Regions from separate parts of the Rhodococcus sp. JCM 9793 genome, predicted to be linked through region 4. Evidence: riboswitches for the same ligand, from Rfam matches in the RefSeq annotation. Region 4 holds a riboswitch; each other region holds the start of a gene.
The links. A riboswitch is a leader RNA that binds a small molecule or an ion and turns the genes downstream of it on or off. The one in region 4 is predicted to bind S-adenosylmethionine.
Positions count from the first base shown of each region.

Region 1: another riboswitch for S-adenosylmethionine. It lies ahead of ACZ46K_RS20110 (hypothetical protein); the one in region 4 lies ahead of ACZ46K_RS03065 (ABC transporter substrate-binding protein).
Region 2: another riboswitch for S-adenosylmethionine. It lies ahead of ACZ46K_RS30340 (aminotransferase class V-fold PLP-dependent enzyme); the one in region 4 lies ahead of ACZ46K_RS03065 (ABC transporter substrate-binding protein).
Region 3: another riboswitch for S-adenosylmethionine. It lies ahead of metX (homoserine O-acetyltransferase MetX); the one in region 4 lies ahead of ACZ46K_RS03065 (ABC transporter substrate-binding protein).

Region 1 is NZ_AP043721.1:3,896,666-3,901,560, forward strand. It holds gene idi (isopentenyl-diphosphate Delta-isomerase) at 1-165, shown strand, start outside; gene ACZ46K_RS20095 (VOC family protein) at 217-573, opposite strand; gene ACZ46K_RS20100 (TetR/AcrR family transcriptional regulator) at 626-1,294, opposite strand; gene ACZ46K_RS20105 (alpha/beta fold hydrolase) at 1,360-2,412, shown strand; gene ACZ46K_RS20110 (hypothetical protein) at 2,422-2,814, opposite strand; SAM riboswitch class IV at 2,843-2,955, opposite strand; gene ACZ46K_RS20115 (formate/nitrite transporter family protein) at 3,101-3,964, shown strand; gene ACZ46K_RS20120 (hypothetical protein) at 4,021-4,632, shown strand; gene ACZ46K_RS20125 (winged helix DNA-binding domain-containing protein) at 4,634-4,895, opposite strand, start outside.
Region 2 is NZ_AP043721.1:6,077,174-6,082,068, forward strand. It holds gene ACZ46K_RS30330 (hypothetical protein) at 1-511, opposite strand, end outside; gene ACZ46K_RS30335 (putative leader peptide) at 568-660, opposite strand; gene ACZ46K_RS30340 (aminotransferase class V-fold PLP-dependent enzyme) at 712-2,022, opposite strand; SAM riboswitch class IV at 2,093-2,209, opposite strand; gene ACZ46K_RS30345 (Pls/PosA family non-ribosomal peptide synthetase) at 2,454-4,895, shown strand, end outside.
Region 3 is NZ_AP043721.1:2,705,059-2,709,953, forward strand. It holds gene ACZ46K_RS14525 (MFS transporter) at 1-756, opposite strand, end outside; gene ACZ46K_RS14530 (MarR family winged helix-turn-helix transcriptional regulator) at 921-1,388, shown strand; gene metX (homoserine O-acetyltransferase MetX) at 1,441-2,568, opposite strand; SAM riboswitch class IV at 2,679-2,793, opposite strand; gene ACZ46K_RS14540 (NADP-dependent isocitrate dehydrogenase) at 3,070-4,293, shown strand; gene ACZ46K_RS14545 (exodeoxyribonuclease III) at 4,403-4,895, shown strand, end outside.
Region 4 is NZ_AP043721.1:198,327-203,221, reverse strand. It holds gene ACZ46K_RS03080 (LLM class flavin-dependent oxidoreductase) at 1-948, shown strand, start outside; gene ACZ46K_RS03075 (LLM class flavin-dependent oxidoreductase) at 872-1,291, shown strand; gene ACZ46K_RS03070 (oxidoreductase) at 1,195-1,611, opposite strand; SAM riboswitch class I at 1,886-1,980, shown strand; gene ACZ46K_RS03065 (ABC transporter substrate-binding protein) at 2,164-3,792, shown strand; gene ACZ46K_RS03060 (ABC transporter permease subunit) at 3,795-4,829, shown strand; gene ACZ46K_RS03055 (ABC transporter permease subunit) at 4,822-4,895, shown strand, end outside.

The DNA of each region.
Region 1 (4,895 bases), 2.4 Mb from region 4:
GGCCTCGACCCCGAACCATCCGAGGTGATGGAGTGGTCGTGGGTGTCGTGGACGGATATGCAGACTGCGGCGACCGTTCCGTGGCTCATCAGCCCGTGGGCAGCCGAGCAGATTCCGCAACTCGCGCAGGCCGGAGTTGCGCGGTGGGTCGACGCCGCGGTCTGACCCACCCCACTTGCCCGACGGCTGTCCCCGACGATCGATGGCCGAGAGGATTCACGCGTCGGACCACACGCCCAGTTCGTTACCACTCGGATCGAGGAAGGTGAACCGGCGCCCGCCGGGAAAGTCGTACGGTCCTGACGAGATTCTGCCTCCGGCACGTTCGACCGCGCCGACGGAGGCGTCGAGATCGCTGGAGTACAGCAAGACCAGAGGTCCGGCTGTGCCCGGTGCGCGCAGAGTCGTCAGTCCGCCGACCTCTCCGTCACCCTCGACTGCGCGAATGCCGGCGTATTCAGGCCCGTAGTCGTTGAAGTTCCAGCCGAAGGCGGATTCGTAGAAGGTGCGTGACGCGCGGAGGTCGGTAGCGCCGAGTTCGATGTAGTCGAATGCGTGATGTGTGTTTCCCATGAGGCCATGGTGACCCTCCCCACCGACATAGGCCGACGGACCCGGCATCCCGTCACGACTTTCGCGCACCGCTCGATCCAGCCGGCGACGGGATCGCATCCGTGCGGTCTGGCGATCGAGCGAGCCCCGTGTCCGCCGCGCAGACGGTGAACGCCTTCACGCTGCGGTCGATCTCGCGGGTGACGAGATCGACCGCTCCATCGGCATCCATCCCCGCAACCAGCACGGATTGCGTCGCACCGTTGCTGAGTGCCACCAACCTCATGGCCTCGTCGTGTGCCTCGACCTCGGACAGGCCGGCGCGACGAAGAAGTCGCTCGGCCTCGCCGACGGTCCCCCGCGACGCCTCGGCAAGGAACGACCTGATCCACGGATCGTTCGTCGTCTTCGCGAGGTAGGCGTACCAGACCGACACACCGACACGCGACGATGCATCGGTGGGGACAGGCTGGATGAGCAACGTCGCGAGGGCTGCTTTCGGATCGCCGGACGATCCCAGTTCGCGATAGCTCTTCTCAGCACCGGCGACCATCTCCTGCGCTCCGGACCGGATCAGATGTTGTTTCGATTCGAAGTAGTGCTGGATCCTGCCGATCGAGACGCCGGCCTCGACCGCCACCGCCTGAAAAGTCACCCCGTCGATACCTCGTTCGTGGATCACAGCCCACAGAGCCCACACGAGCTCTCTGCGGCGCTCGGCATGGTCGACCAATTTAGGCATGACAGGATTTTACAATATTTCTATACTGCAAACAGTTCGGATCGCCGACATCGAGGAGAAGAGACGTGAGTGAGCACACCGTAGGCACATACGCCCGGCTCGACCATCCACCACCCACCCGCCTTCACCACCGATTGCTCCGTCACCGATGGCTTCGCCGTAGCGGGTTTGTCGTGATTGCCGCGCTTGCCACAGTGGGCGCAATAAGTGTGCAGCAGTTCTTCTTCGGAGCTCAGAAGGTCGGGCACTTCCGCGATGCGGAGGGTCGCCGCACCTACGTCGAGGCGTATGAACAGGCAATGTCTGCGCTCCCCTCCCCTACGGCAACCCTCGACGTCACGACCCGTTTCGGCTCGGTTCGTGTCTACGAGTGGAGTTCACCGGAAACCGAGGACTCCGCTCCGGTCGTCCTGGTACCAGGCCGGTCGTCGGGTGTCCCGATGTGGACCGAAAATCTCACCGACTTCCTGCCACACCGACGCGTTCTCGCCTTCGACTCGCTCGGTGATGCCGGACTGTCGGTGCAGAGCGTTCCGCTGACCTCCTTCGGTGACCAGGCGACCTGGATCGACGACGCACTCGACGAACTCGCCGCCGAACCCGTCCACATCGTCGGCCATTCGTTCGGCGGCGCGATTGCAGCGACATACGCACGGCGATTCCCCGATCGCGTCCGATCGCTGACGCTCCTCGAACCCGTCTTCACCTTCGCGTATCCGTCCGCTCGCATGATGGCGTGGACGATGGTGTCGAGCCTGCCGCTCCTGCCGGAGGCCTGGCGCAACACCGCCCTCGGCAAGGTCGGCGGGGCCGAGTTCGATCCGAACGACGACATGGCAAAGATGATCGCTGCGGGCTCGGAGCACTATTCGGCAGCACTGCCGACGCCCTCGCCCCTCAACGACGACGAGATGGACTCTCTCACCATGCCCACCTATGTCGCCATCGCGGAACGGGATTCACTCGCCGGCGGCGACACCGCCGCGCAGCGGGCACGAACGCTTCCGCGCGCGACGGTCGACGTCTTCCCCGAGACCACCCATTCACTACCGATGCAGGCGAAAGAGCGTCTGGCGGTGGAGCTTCCCTCGTTCTGGAATGAGGCCGAACAGAACTGATCCGAATCCTCACCGTCCGGGCACGTACGTCAGCGCCGGGACACGTCCCGATACGCAATCCGTCCAGTGATCAGGAGCGGCGAGAGTGAAGGTCGCGGGCACATGGGGATCGGAACCCGGCAGAATCAGCACCCGCCACTGCGGAACCCAGGTCCCGATCTCCCCACCCGCGTGGACCACCCGGGCGATCGCGGCGGCGTCATGATGCCGGAATACGAGCCGTATTCCGTCCCAGGACAATTCGACGTGAGTATCGTCCAGCACGCACACGAGCGCACCGACACTGAGGTCGGAATCGCCGAAGGCCTTACGGGCGCGGATGAAATGGACGTGGTGACCGTCGCCGAACGAGGAGCACTCGTGGGCGTCTGCGCGATCGGTACTGTGGATACGGTCGGTCATGGTTATTCCTCCGGGTCGGCCCCGGGGCGGGGCGCTCGTGCCCGGGCCGGTCGGCCGCGAGCCGCTTCGTCATCCGAGCCACCCGCGAGCGTGGGGTTGGCGTGCCGTCAAGTCGGAGCTTGGCGACGGCATCTCGTGAAGCACCGCCAATATACATGATCGAGAGATCTCACAACCCGAGCGGCCCCGCTCGGAAGAGAACGCAACGCATCCTTATTGCCCCGCAACACACTGGTGACGGGCACTGCTGACACTGATCGGGCATTGTTCTCACCAGGAGGTTGCTGTGTCCTACGTTCCACCCGCCGAGTTGGCCCGCGCGATGGTCGACGCCGGCCAGAGCAAGGTCCTCATGTCCACCCGCGACACCCTGATCAGGGCGTACATGGCCGGTGCCATCCTCACGCTCGGAGCGGCGTTCGCGATCACCGTCACCGTGCAGACCGGCAACGCGCTCCTCGGAGCGATTCTCTTCCCGGTCGGATTCTGTCTGCTCTACCTGCTGGGGTTCGATCTACTCACCGGCGTGTTCACGATGGTCCCCATCGCCTATCTGGACAAACGTCCGGGGGTGACGATCGGGTCGATGCTCCGGAACTGGGGACTGGTCTTCGTCGGTAACTTCCTCGGAGCCGTCACAGTGGCCGTGCTGATCACATTCATCCTCACCTACGGCTACTCGATCCCGCCGGACGCGGTCGGTGAGCGTCTCGGCGAGATCGGTGAGGCCCGCACGCTCGGGTATGCCGAGCACGGCGCTGCCGGCATGGCGACCCTGTTCTTCCGTGGAATGCTGTGCAACTGGATGGTGTCCACCGGTGTTGTGGCAGCGATGATGTCGAAGAGTGTGCCGGGCAAGGTTCTCGTCATGTGGATGCCCGTCATGTTGTTCTTCTACATGGGATTCGAACACTCGGTCGTCAACATGTTCCTGTTCCCGTCCGGTCTGCTGCTGGGTGGAGACTTCACCCTCGGTGACTACCTGATCTGGAACGAAATCCCGACGGTTCTGGGCAATCTGGTCGGCGGTGTCGTGTTCGTGGGTCTTGCCCTCTACGTCACCCACGTTCGGACACAGCCCAAGCGCTCGGTCGCGACACCGCTCCCGGAGCATGCTGCAGTGACCGATAGGACTCCCGAATCCGTGTGAAGGGTCCGTTCGAGGCCTTCCGGTTCTTACGAGCACTCGATGCCTACTCTGATCGGATGGCGTCGTTCACACCGATCTCTCCGGCCGCACTTGCCGAACTGCTCGCCGAGCGGGCATGCGCACGACCGGGCCGGGTCGTCATGGCCATTTCGGCCGCCGACGCCGCTGACCCCATGGATCTGGCAAAGCGGGTGGTCGATACCCTGCGCACCGCGGGCCGTCCCGCGCACGCGGTAGCACTGCACGATTTCGTGCGACCGGCATCGCTCCGTCTCGAACACGGGCGCACCGACGAGCAGAGTTACCGGTCGAGCTGGTTCGACTACGACGCGCTGGACCGCGAGGTGGTGTCGTCGTTGAAGGAGCGGCATCGTTTTCTTCCGCGACTGTGGGACGAGACCACCGACCGCTCGGCCCGAGCCCGCCGGATCGACGCCGCAGACGATCACGTGATCATCGTGGCCGGCCCGATGCTCCTCGGCCGCGGTCTCACGTTCGATACGACCGTCGATCTGAGAATGTCCAAGGGTGCGCTCGAGCGGCGAACCCCCTCCGACCATCGTTGGACGATCGCGCCACTACTCGCGCATTCCGCCGACGCCTCGCCCGGTGCCGACATCGTCGTGCGTTTCGAACACCCCGACCGGCCCGCGCTGCGGGTTTCCTGAGTTACCCGGCTGCCAAGGCCTTGGCGAGGGGTGACGGGAATCTCGGCATCACCCGCACACCACCGAGCCATTCCTCGAGCCGCGCCGCTTCGTCGGTGAGGAATTCCGTGGCTTCCTTCCCTGCATCTTCGAGCATGTGGAGTCGAACTGCGCCGTCGTCGGTCTGCCACCACGTGCCGACGATCCTGCCGTCCCACCACGCCGTCGGTCCCGCGTTTCCACTGGTGTCGAAGAGTTGCTGCTTGTAGGGGCCGAGATACCAC
Region 2 (4,895 bases), 240 kb from region 4:
TCTCGATCAGGCCTCGGGACCGCAGCCACGGCAGGGCTCCGTCGACGATGTTGTCGACCGTGGCGCCGCCGGCCACCGGGATCAACGTGACACCGTCGGCGACCTTCACTGCATGAATGTCGGCGATCAGACCACCCAGTCCGCTCGGTGTGCCGACATAGGAGAGGCCGGCCGCTCCCCCACCGTCCCTGCGCCACGCGTCCTGTGCGCGGCGACGAGCCACACGCACTTCGACGTCGACGATCACTTCGAGGTCGACCAGCACGGTGAGAGTGTCGGGATCGCGCACTTCCGCGACGGCATCGGCTCGTACCCGATCGCGGATCTTGCGCGCTTCCCGCAGATCGACTGCGCGTACCCGCACGACGGTAGGCGGAGCGGCACTGAGGTCGAGCGACCCTCCGCCGTCACGATCGACGGTGAGATCGGCCCAGACGTCAGGGCCGGATCCCTCCACGAACTCGACCGCGACACGCAGGGATCTGCCCGAAGGAAAGTTGCTGTAGGACATGAGAATTCCTCTCGATATGCCTGATAAGGCATCGAAAAATGGGAGCGGGAACCTCGTCAGTCCGAACAGATACAGGAGGCCGTGCGGCACAGATCGACGTGGCGACGGCACCACTGCACCGCTGCCTCTGTCGAACTCCACACTGCCATGCCGGAAATCCTACTGATCCTGTGGGGAATTGTCGATCGCGAGCGCGATCATCAGACGCATTCCGCCGCACCGTCGCCCGACGGCGTGAGACCGGGCCGGGTCTCCGGCGACGGGCCCCACGCTCCATCGGCCTTGGAATAGGACCACGACGACCCATCCGCAACCAGCTGCCGAAGGGCCGCAAGCAGACGATCGACGTCCGCAGAGGAACTTCCCAGGCCCAGGGATGCGCGCACCGCACCGCCGGGAAGGCCGACTCGGGCGAGCAACGGGTGGGCGCAGAAGCGGCCGTCGCGAACCCCGATGCCGTGTTCGGCCGAAAGGTACGCAGCGATCTCACCGGGCTCGAAGCCGTCGATGCCGAAGGTGACGATACCGACGCAGTCCGCCGAATCATCCCACAGGCGAAGAATTTCCACGCCATGGATGTCACGCAGGCCGTCGACGAGTTGCGCGCACAACAGTTCCTCGTGACGTGCCGCGGCCTCGGCGTCGTGCGACGCGAGGGTGTCGCACGCGGCAGCGATCGCCGCGACCCCCAGCACGTTCGGGGACCCGGCCTCGTGACGGGCAGGGGCGCACGCCCACTCGGTGTGATCGAGGGAGACCTCACGCACCGCACCACCACCGGCAAGATACGGCTCCGCCTCATCGAGCCAGTCACGACGCCCGACGAGCACACCGGCACCGAACGGCGCGTACAACTTGTGGCCCGAGAACGCGAGATAGTCGACACCGAGCTCCGCGAGATCGACGCGGCGATGCGGGACCAGCTGGGCACCGTCGACGAAGATCCGCGCACCGCACGCGTGGGCGAGGTCGGCGAGTTCGGCGATCGGCAGAACCTCGCCGGTGACATTGGAGGCTCCGGTCACGGCGAGCAGTGCCGCCGGTGCACGTTCGAGCTCGACGGCGATCCGCCACACGGTCTCCGAAACCGAGTCGGCAGCTTCGACCACACGAGTGTTCTTCCACGGCAACAGGTTCGCGTGATGCTCGATGTCGAGGACCACGACATCACCGGGGACCGCACCGGCGAGCAGATTGATCGAATCCGTGGTGTTCCGGGTGAAGACCACGACCTGATCCTCATCGGCACCGACGAACCGGGAGACCGACTCGCGAGAGTCCTCGTAGCTCGTGGTGCTGATACGCGATGCATAGCCCGCGCCGCGATGCACGCTGGCGTAGAACGGCAACAGTTCGGAAATCCGGTCCGTCACACTCGCCAGAGCCGGTGCGCTGGCCGCATAATCGAAGTTCGCGTAGGAGCAGGTGCCGCCCTGTACGAGAGGAACCTGCACGTCACAGCCCGACACGCGAGCAAAGGGAGCGATACAGGTGGCGGTGGCAACAGTCATGACGAATTTCCCTCGTATATCAGGGACCCGTCGGTGATCGCCACAACTGAGGCGAATCGTTCGCCGGCGGAGTCCGCGCTTGCTGCGCCCAGGTTCGGAACGTCAGCCAGGTCGTCACCCGGAGCACCCCACCGCGGTGGAGGGTTGCCGACCAGCGAGCCGGGGCTTGACGCTGGTACTCATGACCTGTCGAAGACAATGACACCGGGCACACTTCGTGTCAAGTCGATGCCCCGATCGAGGCCGGAGCACCGATCTCGAGCAGACGCAAATTTCTCCTTCTGACCTGCAAAGGAGCCGCCGTCGTGCTTTGCTCTGTTGCGTGATGCAGCACCGCACGATCTCCGATTTCGGACGCACCGAAAGTTCATCTGCTGTCCACCTTCACGTGAGATAAACCGGATCGCCCAATCGAGTAGAAGGACAGCGGATTGTCTGCTCAACCCCCACCCGCAGCCGACGACACGTCGCTCGTACCGGAGATCTTTCTGCGCGGATCGCATGCACCCGCGCCGCGCACACTCGTCGACGTACTGCGCGCCACCGCCGAAGCGCACCCGCACGCTCCCGCGATCGACGACGGCACGACGATGCTCGAATACTCCGAACTCCTCGACCTGGTGGTCGCGGGAGCCCGTGGACTCGCGGAGGCAGGTGTGGGCGCCGGCGATCGCGTCGGGGTGCGCATGTCGTCCGGGTCCAGGAACCTCTACGTCACCATCCTGTCCGTACTCGCGGCGGGCGCGGCCTACGTCCCTGTGGACGCCGACGATCCGGACGAACGCGCCGAGCTGGTCTTCTCCGAGGCGAAAGTCACCGCGATCGTCACCGATGCGGGGATCGGTCCCGGCACCGCACCACCGGCCGACGAACCGGAGGTACGCGAGCCTGCCCTCGACGACGACGCGTGGATCATCTTCACCTCCGGTTCCACCGGCACCCCGAAGGGCGTCGCCGTCACACACCGCAACGCCGCAGCCTTCGTCGACGCCGAAGCGAACCTGTTCTGCCAGGACGAACCGCTCGGCCCCCGCGACCGGGTGCTCGCCGGCCTGTCCGTCGCCTTCGACGCGTCGTGCGAAGAGATGTGGCTGGCCTGGCGGCACGGCGCGTGCCTCGTTCCGGCGCCGCGTTCGCTGGTGCGCTCCGGAATGGATCTCGGCCCGTGGCTGGTCTCCCGCAACATCAACGTCGTCTCCACGGTCCCGACCCTCGCGGCGATGTGGCCCGGCGAAGCCCTCGAAGCGGTGCGCCTGCTCATCTTCGGCGGTGAAGCATGCCCGCCCGACCTCGCCGAGCGTCTCGCCGTGCCCGGCCGCGAAGTGTGGAACACCTACGGCCCCACCGAAGCGACCGTGGTCGCGTGCGCAGCCATCATGGACGGCACCGGCCCCATCCGCATCGGCCTCCCACTCGACGGCTGGGATCTTGCGGTCGTCGACGCCGAGGGCAATCCCGTCGCCGAAGGGCAGACCGGCGAGCTCGTGATCGGTGGTGTCGGGCTTGCCCGCTACCTGGATCCGGCGAAGGACGCCGAGAAATATGCGCCCATGCCGACCCTCGGCTGGGACCGCGCCTACCGCAGCGGCGACCTCGTCGTGCTCGACAGTGCCGGACTCCTCTTCCAAGGCCGCGCCGACGACCAGGTCAAGATCGGCGGGCGCCGCATCGAGCTCGGCGAGGTCGACAACGCACTGCAGAATCTGCCCGGTGTCGCCGGGGGTGCGTGCGCGGTCCGCAAGACCGCCGCCGGGAGCTCGATTCTCGTCGGCTACATCGCCTCTACCGATCCCGACTTCGACGTCGCGTCGGCACACGACCTGCTGTCCGAGCAGCTTCCTGCTGCACTCGTGCCACGTCTCGCTCTCGTCGACGAGCTGCCCACGCGCACGTCCGGGAAGGTCGATCGCAACGCACTGCCGTGGCCGCTGCCCGGCGCCGACGCCGACTCGGTCGAAGCGCTCGGGCTGCCCCCGACGGCGGAATGGGTCGCGGGACTGTGGTCGTCACTGCTCGGCGCCCACATCGAGGGGCTCGACGACGACTTCTTCGAACTCGGCGGCGGTTCCCTCTCTGCCGCACAGCTCGTCACAGCACTGCGTGAGCGGTACCCCGAGATGACGGTCGCGGAGCTCTACGACCGTCCCCGGCTCGGGTCTCTCGCGGTCTACCTCGACGAACTGGCCCCCACCGCGACCGCAGCCCCACGCGAGGTCGCCCCGGTCTCCCGATGGGCGCAGTTCCTCCAGCTCGCCGCGACCGTGCCTCTGACGACGTTGACCGGTCTCCAATGGATCACGTGGCTCGCGATCCTGAACAACGTCATCGCGCTCGTCACCGATGTGCCGTGGACCGCGACTCTGTCATGGTGGTGGGTCGCCGTCGGCATCGTCGTGTTCCTTACTCCGCTCGGCCGGATGAGCACCGCGGTCCTGGGCGCCCGGATCCTCCTCCGCGGGCTGACACCGGGCAGCTATCCCCGCGGCGGCTCGATCCACCTACGTCTGTGGACAGCGCAGCGACTGTCGGAGGCGTCCGGTGCGACCAATCTGTCAGGAGCGCCCTGGATGCGTCAGTATGCGCGGGCGCTGGGGGCGAAGATCGGTCATGGTGTCGACCTGCACACCCTCCCCCCGGTCACCGGCATGCTCGAACTCGGCGACGGCTGCTCGATCGAACCCGAAGTGGACCTGTCGGGGTACTGGGTGGACGGTGACATCGTCCACATCGGGAGTATCCGGATCGGGGCGGGTGCGTCGATCGGTGCGCGCTCGTTCCTCGCCCCTGGTTCACGCGTCGGCAAGAACGCCGAGGTCGAGGCCGGCTCCGCGGTGTTCGGCCGGGTCAAGGCGAGTCAGCACTGGGCCGGTTCA
Region 3 (4,895 bases), 2.5 Mb from region 4:
TGGATCGGAGGTGCGCAGCTCCCACGTGCCCCACAAGACGAGGACGATGACGGCTGAGACCAGCAGTCCGAGCGTGAGCGGGGAGGACCATCCCCACGAGGATCCCTTCGAGATTCCGAGGATCAAGGAGACGAGGCCGACCGCGAGTCCCGCGGCGCCGATTCCGTCGAAGCGCTGCCCTCCGGCGCCGGCGGGAACGTCGGGGACAACCCTCCAGATCGTGAGTGCGATGAGACCGCTCACGATGGCTGCGGCCCAGAAGAGCACGCGCCAGGAGGAGAACTCGATGAGGGCAGCAGAGATCGGCAGTCCGATCGCGGCACCGGCGCCGAGCGTGGAGCTCACCGTCGCGATGGCCGAAGAAAGCCTCTCCTTCGGCACCACGTCACGCAGCAGCGCTATTCCGAGCGGAACCATGCCGGAGCCGAGGCCTTGCAGTGCGCGACCGAGGATCATGACCTGCAGGGATGGGGCGAGGGCGCAGATGATGGCGCCGATGGTGAGTGGCAGTGCAAGCAGGAGCATCATCCGGCGCTTGCCGAAAAGGTCACCGAGGCGCCCGGAAATCGGCACGGCGACTGCCGCGGCGAGCAACGTTGCCGTGAAGATCCAGGTGGTGTTGTCGGAGGTGGTGTCGAAGATCCCGGGCAGCAGTGCGACGAGCGGTGTGACCATCGTCTGCGTGAACGCGGATGAGATGCCGGCGGACGCGAGTGCGGCGATCACCAGCCCTGGGCGGGCAACGGGTTTGGCCATAGTAGGGGAGTCCTTCCGATGAGCCGTGCAGCTAACCTGCATGCTTCATGCATATGCACTATACATATGTATCTAGCATATGCATAGTGCATATGTATGATGCATGCCCTCTGTTAGGCTTCTCACAGGACATTCAGGCTTCTCATGAGACGAGGAGGATCGCCATGGACCGTCGCATCGGCGATATCGAGTACGAGCAGATGCTGCTGAGTCGTCATACGATCGCGGGGCATCGGCGCGGACGCATGCTCGAGCGCAGTTCATATCTTCTGTTGAGCCGCATCCGGTCCGATGGGCCCCGCTCGATCGGCGAGCTGAGTGAGGCGCTGCGCCTCGACGCGTCGACGCTGCAGCGGCAGACCGCGGCGGCTGTGCGCGACGGACTGCTCGAGCGCGTCGACGACCCTGCCGGCGGCATCGCCCGCAAGTTCGCGCTCACCGATTTCGGCCTGGAAAGTCTCGTTCAGGCCCGTGATCGGTCGGTCGCCGCACTCGAGCGCATCCTCGTCGATTGGACCGACGAGGAGGTCGCAGCCTTCGCTGATGCCCTGCATCGATTCAATGTGGACATCGAGGAATACGCGCAGCTGTCCGTTCACTCGGCAGAGGCCGACTCGGGGTTACGTAGATAGCTCGGGATTACGTAGATAGACCGTCGAGATCGGGCCGGATCGATCGGCCCGATCAGGCCCTCGCCAACCCCATCAGTTCGACGAGCAGTTTCGCGACCGCATCGGCCTCGGTGAGGAAGCCGTCGTGTCCGTCGCGTGACTCGAGGACGCGCAGACCGTCGCAATTGGGCAGACCATCTGCGATCTCCTGCTGCAATCGGATCGGGTAGAGCCGATCGGAATCGACACCCGCGACGATCGTCGGCACACGCGTGCTCCCCAATGCGGCCTCGATGCCACCGCGACCGCGGCCCACGTCGTGCCGGTTCATTGCGTCGCTGAGCACCACATAGGTCCCGGGATCGAATCGGTTGACGAGCTTCGACGCCTGGTGGTCGAGATAGCTCTGCACCGCGTAGCGCCCGTCACTCCACGGATCCTCGTCGTCTTGAGCAAGATTCGCGAACCGTGAGTCGAGTTCTTCCTCGCTGCGGTATGACAGGTGGGCCATGCGGCGGGCAATTCCCAGCCCGGCCTCCGGTCGGCGGCCACTCTCGTAGTAGTCGCCGCCCTGCCAGTCCGGATCTGCCATGATGGCAGCGATCTGGGTGCTCTGGATGCCGATCTGATCGGCGGTGGCACGGGCACCGACTGCGAGGACCAGCGCTGCCCGCACCCGGTTCGGGTGGGTGACGATCCATTCGAGCGACCTCATGCCACCCATCGATCCACCCGTCACCGCGGCCAACGAGTCGATGCCGAGAGCATCGAGAAGGGCGGATTCCGCGGTGATCTGATCGCGGATGGTGATCCGGGGGAATCGCGAACCCCACGGTTTTCCGTCGGGCGCGGTGCTGCCCGGTCCGGTGGTGCCTTGGCATCCGCCGAGGACGTTGGTGGCAACCACGCACCATCGGTCGGTGTCGATCGGGGCGCCGGGGCCGACCATGCCGGACCACCAGCCGGGGGACGGGTGATCCGGTCCGGCGGGCCCGGTGATGTGTGAGTCGCCGGTCAGGGCGTGCTCGACGAGTACGACGTTGTCGCGGGTGGGCGACAGCGCGCCCCACCGCTGCAGAGCGATGGTGACGTCGGGAAGGATGTCGCCGCTCTCGAGGGTGATGTTGCCGATGTCGACTGTGTCGAGCTGTCCGTCTTCCGCGGGGAGTTCGATCCGCCGACGGTTGGTACCTGCTGTCAAGATGCGACCGCCTCGAGGCCGGTGGTGATGGTCATCGCGTCCTACTTGCCATGTCGGAGGGCTGGAGGGGGCGCCGGTGTCGACAGTTCATCAGCATTTCGAACCTCCCAGGAGCCGGCTTGTCGTCGGCGGTGCGCCGACGACCGTGTCCTCACCCGGAGCACCCCACCCTGGCCGGAGGGTTGCCGACCAGCAAGCCGGGGCTTCGCGCTGGCACTCATGACCTCGTCGGAAGTCTAACGGCTGGGTCGGGCGGCTCGATAGGCGGCTCTCGACCTCTCCTCGGCCGGTGTCGGACATGGCGAAAGTTACTGCTCAGTAGCGTTCGAGAGGGCGTGACCAGGGTTGTGTGCGGATCGAATAGCAGTACGCTTGTTCTGTTTGGCTCCGCACCGGACGCGTGCAGAGCCACGCTCGGATACCTGAGCTGAAGGCGGCCGTATTCCTGAAGTGCGGCCGATCGGGGACTCGACTGCCGTCCAAGGAGGACACGAACCGCGTATGTCCAAGATCAAGGTTGAGGGTAAGGTCGTCGAACTCGACGGCGACGAGATGACTCGCATCATCTGGCAGTTCATCAAAGACAAGCTCATCCATCCCTATCTGGATGTCGATCTCGAATACTACGACCTCGGCATCGAGAATCGCGATGCGACCGACGACCAGGTCACCATCGACTCCGCGAACGCCATCAAGAAGCACGGTGTCGGCGTCAAGTGCGCGACCATCACCCCGGACGAAGCGCGCGTCGAGGAATTCGGCCTGAAGAAGATGTGGCGGTCGCCCAACGGCACAATCCGTAACATCCTCGGCGGCACCATCTTCCGGGCCCCCATCATCATCTCCAACGTGCCTCGGTTGGTTCCGGGCTGGACCAAGCCGGTCATCGTCGGCCGTCACGCATTCGGCGACCAGTACCGCGCCACCGACTTCAAGGTCCCCGGGGCCGGCACCGTCACCATCACCTACACTCCGGACGACGGTTCCGAGCCGATCGAGCACGAGGTCTGCAGGATCCCCGAGGACGGCGGCGTCGTCATGGGGATGTACAACTACAAGAAGTCCATCCAGGACTTCGCGCGCGCCTCGCTGTCCTACGGTCTGCAGCGCAATTACCCGGTCTACCTGTCGACCAAGAACACGATCCTCAAGGCCTACGACGGCATGTTCAAGGACGAGTTCCAGCGGATCTACGAGGACGAGTTCAAGGCGGAGTTCGACGCAGCGGGGCTCACCTACGAGCACCGCCTCATCGACGACATGGTGGCGTCGTCCCTCAAATGGGAAGGCGGCTACGTCTGGGCCTGCAAGAACTACGACGGTGATGTCCAGTCCGACACCGTCGCGCAGGGCTACGGCTCGCTCGGCCTCATGACCTCCGTACTGATGACCCCGGACGGCAGGACCGTCGAGGCAGAGGCCGCACACGGCACCGTCACCCGGCACTACCGGCAGCACCAGCAGGGCAAGCCGACGTCGACCAACCCGATCGCGTCGATCTTCGCCTGGACCCGTGGTCTCGAACATCGTGGCAAGCTCGACAGCACCCCCGAGGTCATCGAGTTCGCCCAGGCGCTCGAAGACGTTGTCATCAAGACTGTCGAGGCGGGCATCATGACCAAGGACCTCGCGCTGCTCGTCGGCCCCGAACAGTCGTGGCTGACCACCGAGGAGTTCCTCGGTGCGCTCGACGAAAACCTGCAGAAGGCCCGCGCCTCGCACTGAGATGCGGCCCTAGCGACGACACGGGATGTCCTACCAGGGGCGTCCCGTGTTCTCGGCTCCGGTCATCGCGGTTTTCGGCTCCGGTCATCGTGTCGGATACGGTGTCGGCGTGCCCCTCACCATCACCACAGTGAATGTCAACGGCGTACGCGCAGCGGCCGGCAAGGGCCTGCTGGCCTGGCTCGGGACATCGGCCGCCGACATCGTCTGTCTTCAGGAAGTGCGCGCGAGTGAGAAGCAGTTCCACACTGCGATTGCTCCGGCCCTCGACGCGGGCTGGCATGTCGTGGGATCCGAGTCGTCCGTCAAGGGCCGGGCGGGGGTCGCGATCCTGTCGAGAACGCCGGCAGATGCCGTGCGAGTGGGTTTCGACGACGACTTTGCCGAATCCGGCCGTTACATCGAGGCGGACTACGCGGATGTGACGGTCGGTAGCCTCTACCTGCCCACCGGCGAAGCGGAGACCCCGAAGCAGGACGACAAGGAACGCTTCATGAAGACCTTCGCCGTGCACCTGGGTGAGCGCGCGGCCGATGTCATCGAGGCGGGCCGGGACATGGTGGTGTGCGGCGACTGGAACATCGCCCACACCGAGCGCGACA
Region 4 (4,895 bases):
TCGTCATCGCCTCCGGTGGTGTTGAGCAACATTGCGGCGCGGACATCGAACATCGAACTGTGGACCGGTGTAACGACACTGAGCCTGCTCGATCCGGTGCGCGCCTACGAAGACTATGCGACTCTCGACAATCTCTCCGGAGGTCGCTTGCAGCTGATAATCGGCAAGGGTAACGGCACAGCGCAGGCCGACCTGTTCCACGTCACGCCCGACGACCAGTGGGATCGTAACCGTGAAGGCTACGAACTCTTCCGGCTGTTGTGGGAGAACGAGCGGGTCACATGGGAAGGATCCTTCCGGCCCTCGCTCACCGACGCGGTCACGGTTCCTCGTCCGCTGCAACCACGTCTGACGATGTGGCATGGCAGCGCCACGAGCCGCGAATCCGTGGATGCAGCAGCACAATATGGCGATCCGGTGTTCTCGGCCAACGTCACCAACCCGATCGAGCCATACGCCGAACTGATCGAGTACTACCGCGACAGATGGGCGGCATACGGGCACGACCCCTCGGATGCACGGGTGGGAGCGGGCACGGCGGGACTGTACGTCGCGCCGACGTCACAGGAAGCAGTCGAGCGGTTCCGGCCGTTGTTCGAGCAGCGGCAGCAGTTCGCGCGGGGCTCGGGGCTGCCGGTGGTCTTCGAGAGTGTCGAGGACTTTGTCGAACGCAGTTCCGCGCTCGTCGGCGGCCCGCAGCAAGTGATCGACAAGGTGCTCCGCTATCACGAGCGTCTCGGACATGAAGTCATGCACGTGACAGCCGACCGAGGTGGGCTGACTGCAGCGGAGCAGCGCGCGAGCCTCGAGCTTTTCCAGGCGGAGGTGGCTCCCGTGTTGCGGAAGGAGATTCAACACCGCCGGCCCGTCGATCATCGATCTCGTTCGTCGCGTCGAGCGGGCCGGATTCGCGATCGCGACATTCGCCGACCCGGCAACTCGAGGTGACCACCCCATGATCACAGGTCGTCTCGACCCCGTGGAGGTCGTGGCATTCGCGGCCGCTTTCACCGAGACAATCGGATCGGTCCCCGCCGTGGGCGCGATCCATGCCGAGCCGTTCCACCTGGCGAATCAGCTTGCCAGCGCAGGTTTTGCGTCGCACGGTCGTGCAGGATGGGTCGCGGAGACCACCGATAGCCCGACTCGGGCAGGTACATACGGCGCTACTCAGGTGACCGACCCGGAAGCGCTTCACCGCGAAGCCGACGAGGTGACCGGTGCGGTGCGTTGCGCGGCCTGGAGTTCGAGCAGATCGAATCCGCCGCGGTCGGCCCGGCGGGCGGAGTAGCCGAATGCATCGTCGATGTCCCCGATCTCCCCGGACGTGAGTCCGTTCGGCTCCGCGAGCCCTGGAAACGCTGAAGAGTCGGGGGCGACGCCGGGCCAACCGCCCTCGGACGGAGAGATGCTGCCCTGCTCGGTATCCCAGGGGCGGTGGATCGATGCTTTGCGTCCCGCGTGAGTGAGCTGAATGCCGGCGCGGGTGCCGCGCTCGTGAACGAAGTCGACGATGCGAGACCATGCGCGAGTCTGCTCGTCGTTCCACAGCCCGGTGTCCTGCGGACTGATCCGCCCGCCCGGTGTGACGGCGGTGGCCTCGGCGACCACCGCACCGAACCCTAGGTGCGTGCCGCCGACTTCGGTGCGCTCGATTACCGAAGGTCACCTCGCGCAGTGCGAGGGGCTCGAACAGGATCTGGGCCGATGTGGCGGTGTCGAGTGTGGATTCGGTTCGAACGGTCATGAATCGGCCTCGCGGGGGGGGCGGATGCACAGTCGCGGATTCGGTGACGATAGTGGCTACTGCTGCAGCCTCATAAGACTTTCAATCACCGTGAGGGGAACGGTTCATCCGGGGGCCGGGAATGTCTAGCATCGACAACGACCATCCAGAGCGACCGAGAGACCTGGCTCGACGACGTCGCAGCAACCCCCCTACCTCGTGGGTGAGGGTGCTACCGCCGGGAACGATGGAGGACTGTTCATGACACACGAAGATGTCGTGGTGACGTGGTCGTGCCTGCATATCGACCTGTGCCGGCACAGTGCCGACATCTGTCGACGGTCGACCCGTCCAATTCTCATCCGGCCGCATCGCTTCGGTTCGATGCTGCCGCTGTCATGTAGAGATCGCTGTCATGTAGAGACCACGGAGTTCAGGTGTCCTTCTCGTTCATTCATGCATCCCGTCGTGTGATTCCGGTGGTGGGTGTCGCTGCGGTGCTGGTCGTCGGTTTGTCCGCGTGCGGATCCGAGTCGGCCGCCGCGCCGGGTGGTGGTACCCCGCAGGCCGGGGGCACGCTCAGGTACGGCCTGTCGCAGGCCCCCACGTGCGCAGATCCCGCGCAGGCCGGCAGCAACCAGACCATCTACGTCGCTCGTCAGGTTGTCGACTCACTCACAGATCAGGACCCCGAGACCGGTGAGATCACGCCGTGGCTCGCCGAGAGCTGGGACGTCAACGAGGACTCCACACAGTTCACCTTCCACCTGAAGGAAGGCGTGACCTTCAGCAACGGAACACCTTTCACCGCAGAATCGGTGCAGAGCAACTTCGATTCCATTGTGAACACTCTCGGCGGAGTCAAGGCTCCGCAGGCCACCGGATACCTCGCCGGTTACACCGGCACCACCGTGATCGACGAGCACACGGCCAGCGTCGATTTCTCGGCGCCCAACGCGCCGTTCCTCCAGGCCACCTCGACTCATCAACTCGGGTTTCTCTCCGCAGAGGACGTCGCGAAGAGCGCCGAGGAACGGTGTGCAGGCGAACTCTCCGGCACGGGACCGTTCACGTATGAGGACTACCAGCAGGACCGGTCGGCAACCCTGGTCAAGCGTGCCGGGTACGCCTGGGGATCGGACGTCTTCGCGCACGACGGTGAGGCGTACCTCGACCGCATCGAATTCACGATCGTTCCCGAATCCGGTGTTCGCACAGGCTCTCTTGCCTCCGATCAGCTCGACGCGGTCTCCGATGCCCTTCCGCAGGATGCCGCGCAGATCGAAGGGGTCGGTGGCCGCATTCTCACCACGCCGAACCCTGGCCTCCCGTTCGGGTTCCAGCCCAACGTGAGCCGCGGCGTACTCTCCGATCCCGCCGTCCGCAGTGCGCTGATCCCTGCGATCAACCGCACCGAGCTCGTCGACACGGTTCTCGGTCCCGACTTCGAGCCTGCGACGAGCGCCCTCGCCTCGGTGACACCCGGGTACGTCGCGGTGGACGAGGTCACGTACGACCCCGACGCTGCGACGAAGATCCTCGACGACGCCGGATGGGTGCCGGGCGACGACGGCATCCGCGTCAAAGACGGCCAGCGGTTGAGCTTCTCGGTGCTGTTCAGCTCGGTGTTCGCGGGGAACCAGGCGATTCTCGAACTCGTCCAGCAGCAACTGCGGGAGGTCGGTGTCGACCTGCAACTCGATCTTGTGTCGACACCCGAGACCACTGCCCGCCAGACTTCCGGAGACTACGACACCACCTACTACAACAGCACTCGAGCCGATGGCGACATTTTGCGCACAGCGTTCGGTACGGAGGGCCGGAACCTCAACCAGCGTGGTCCGATTCCGGAACTCGACGACGTACTCACGGCGCAGCTCACGACGACCGACCCGGCGGCACGGAACGGCTACATCGGGGAGGCTCAGCAACTCGTGATCGACAACGCCCTGTTCATTCCGACGGTGGAGTTGTCGCAGGCGATCGGTGCCGGACCGAAGGTACAAGACCTGTTGTTCGAAGCGTCGGCACGCCTGCAGTTCTTCGACACCTGGCTCAGCGAGTAGACATGATGAGCTACCTCGCTTCCCGCTTCCTCCAGGCCGTCGGCGTCCTGTGGGCCGCCTTCACCGTCTCGTTCGGCGTTCTGTTCCTCCTACCGTCCGATCCGGTGAGCATGGTGGCCGGCTCCGACAACGGAACACCGGTCGACGCTGCCGCAATCGAGCAGCTGCAGGCGCGCTACGGCCTGGATCAGCCGGTGTGGGTTCAGTACTGGAATGCTCTGAGCAATGCGGTCCGCGGTGATTTCGGAATCTCGATCTCCACCGGCAGGCCGGTGACGGAGGCGATCGCCGACGCGTTGCCGAGTACCTTTGCCCTCGCATCGTTCGCGCTGGTACTGGCGGTGGCCTTCGGTACCGTCGTCGCTTTTTTCGCCACGTACACGCGTATCGGCTGGTTGCGGAACGTCTTGTTCTCGTTGCCTCCATTGGGTGTCGCTGTGCCCACATTCTGGGTGGGACTTATTCTGCTCCAGTTGTTCTCGTTCCGGTTGAAGCTGTTCCCCGCGTTCGGTGAAGGCGGCATCGGACACCTGCTGCTCCCCGCGATCACACTGGCGCTCCCCACGGGCGCAGTCATCGCGCAGGTGCTTGCGGTGAGCCTGCAGACCACAGCGCGTCAGCCCTACATCGAGGCTGCCAGGGCGAAGGGTGCATCGAGGTGGCGCGTCCAGACGCGACACGCTCTGCGGTTGTCCAGTATCCCGGCCTTCACGATTGCCGGTGTGATCGTCGGCAATCTGATCGCAGGATCGGTTGTCGTGGAGACGGTCTTCTCCCGTGCAGGTCTCGGGCGCTTGACCCAGATGTCCGTTATGGCACAGGACATTCCGGTGGTGCTGGGCATCGTGGTGTTCGGTTCGGTCGTGTTCGTGATCGTCAACCTCGTTGTGGACCTGTGCTACCCACTGATCGATCCGCGGATCGTCGATGGAAGACGCGGTGCCGGCGGTGCCTCGGGGCGTGGCGAATCGGTACGTGCTCGGGCAGACACGGGCCCGGCGATCGACGAGGACACGAAAGTGGGTATCCATGTCTGACACACTGATTCGAGACCCGATTCGAGCCGGTTCCCAGGTCCGGGTAGCGAGACCAGCGAAACCCTT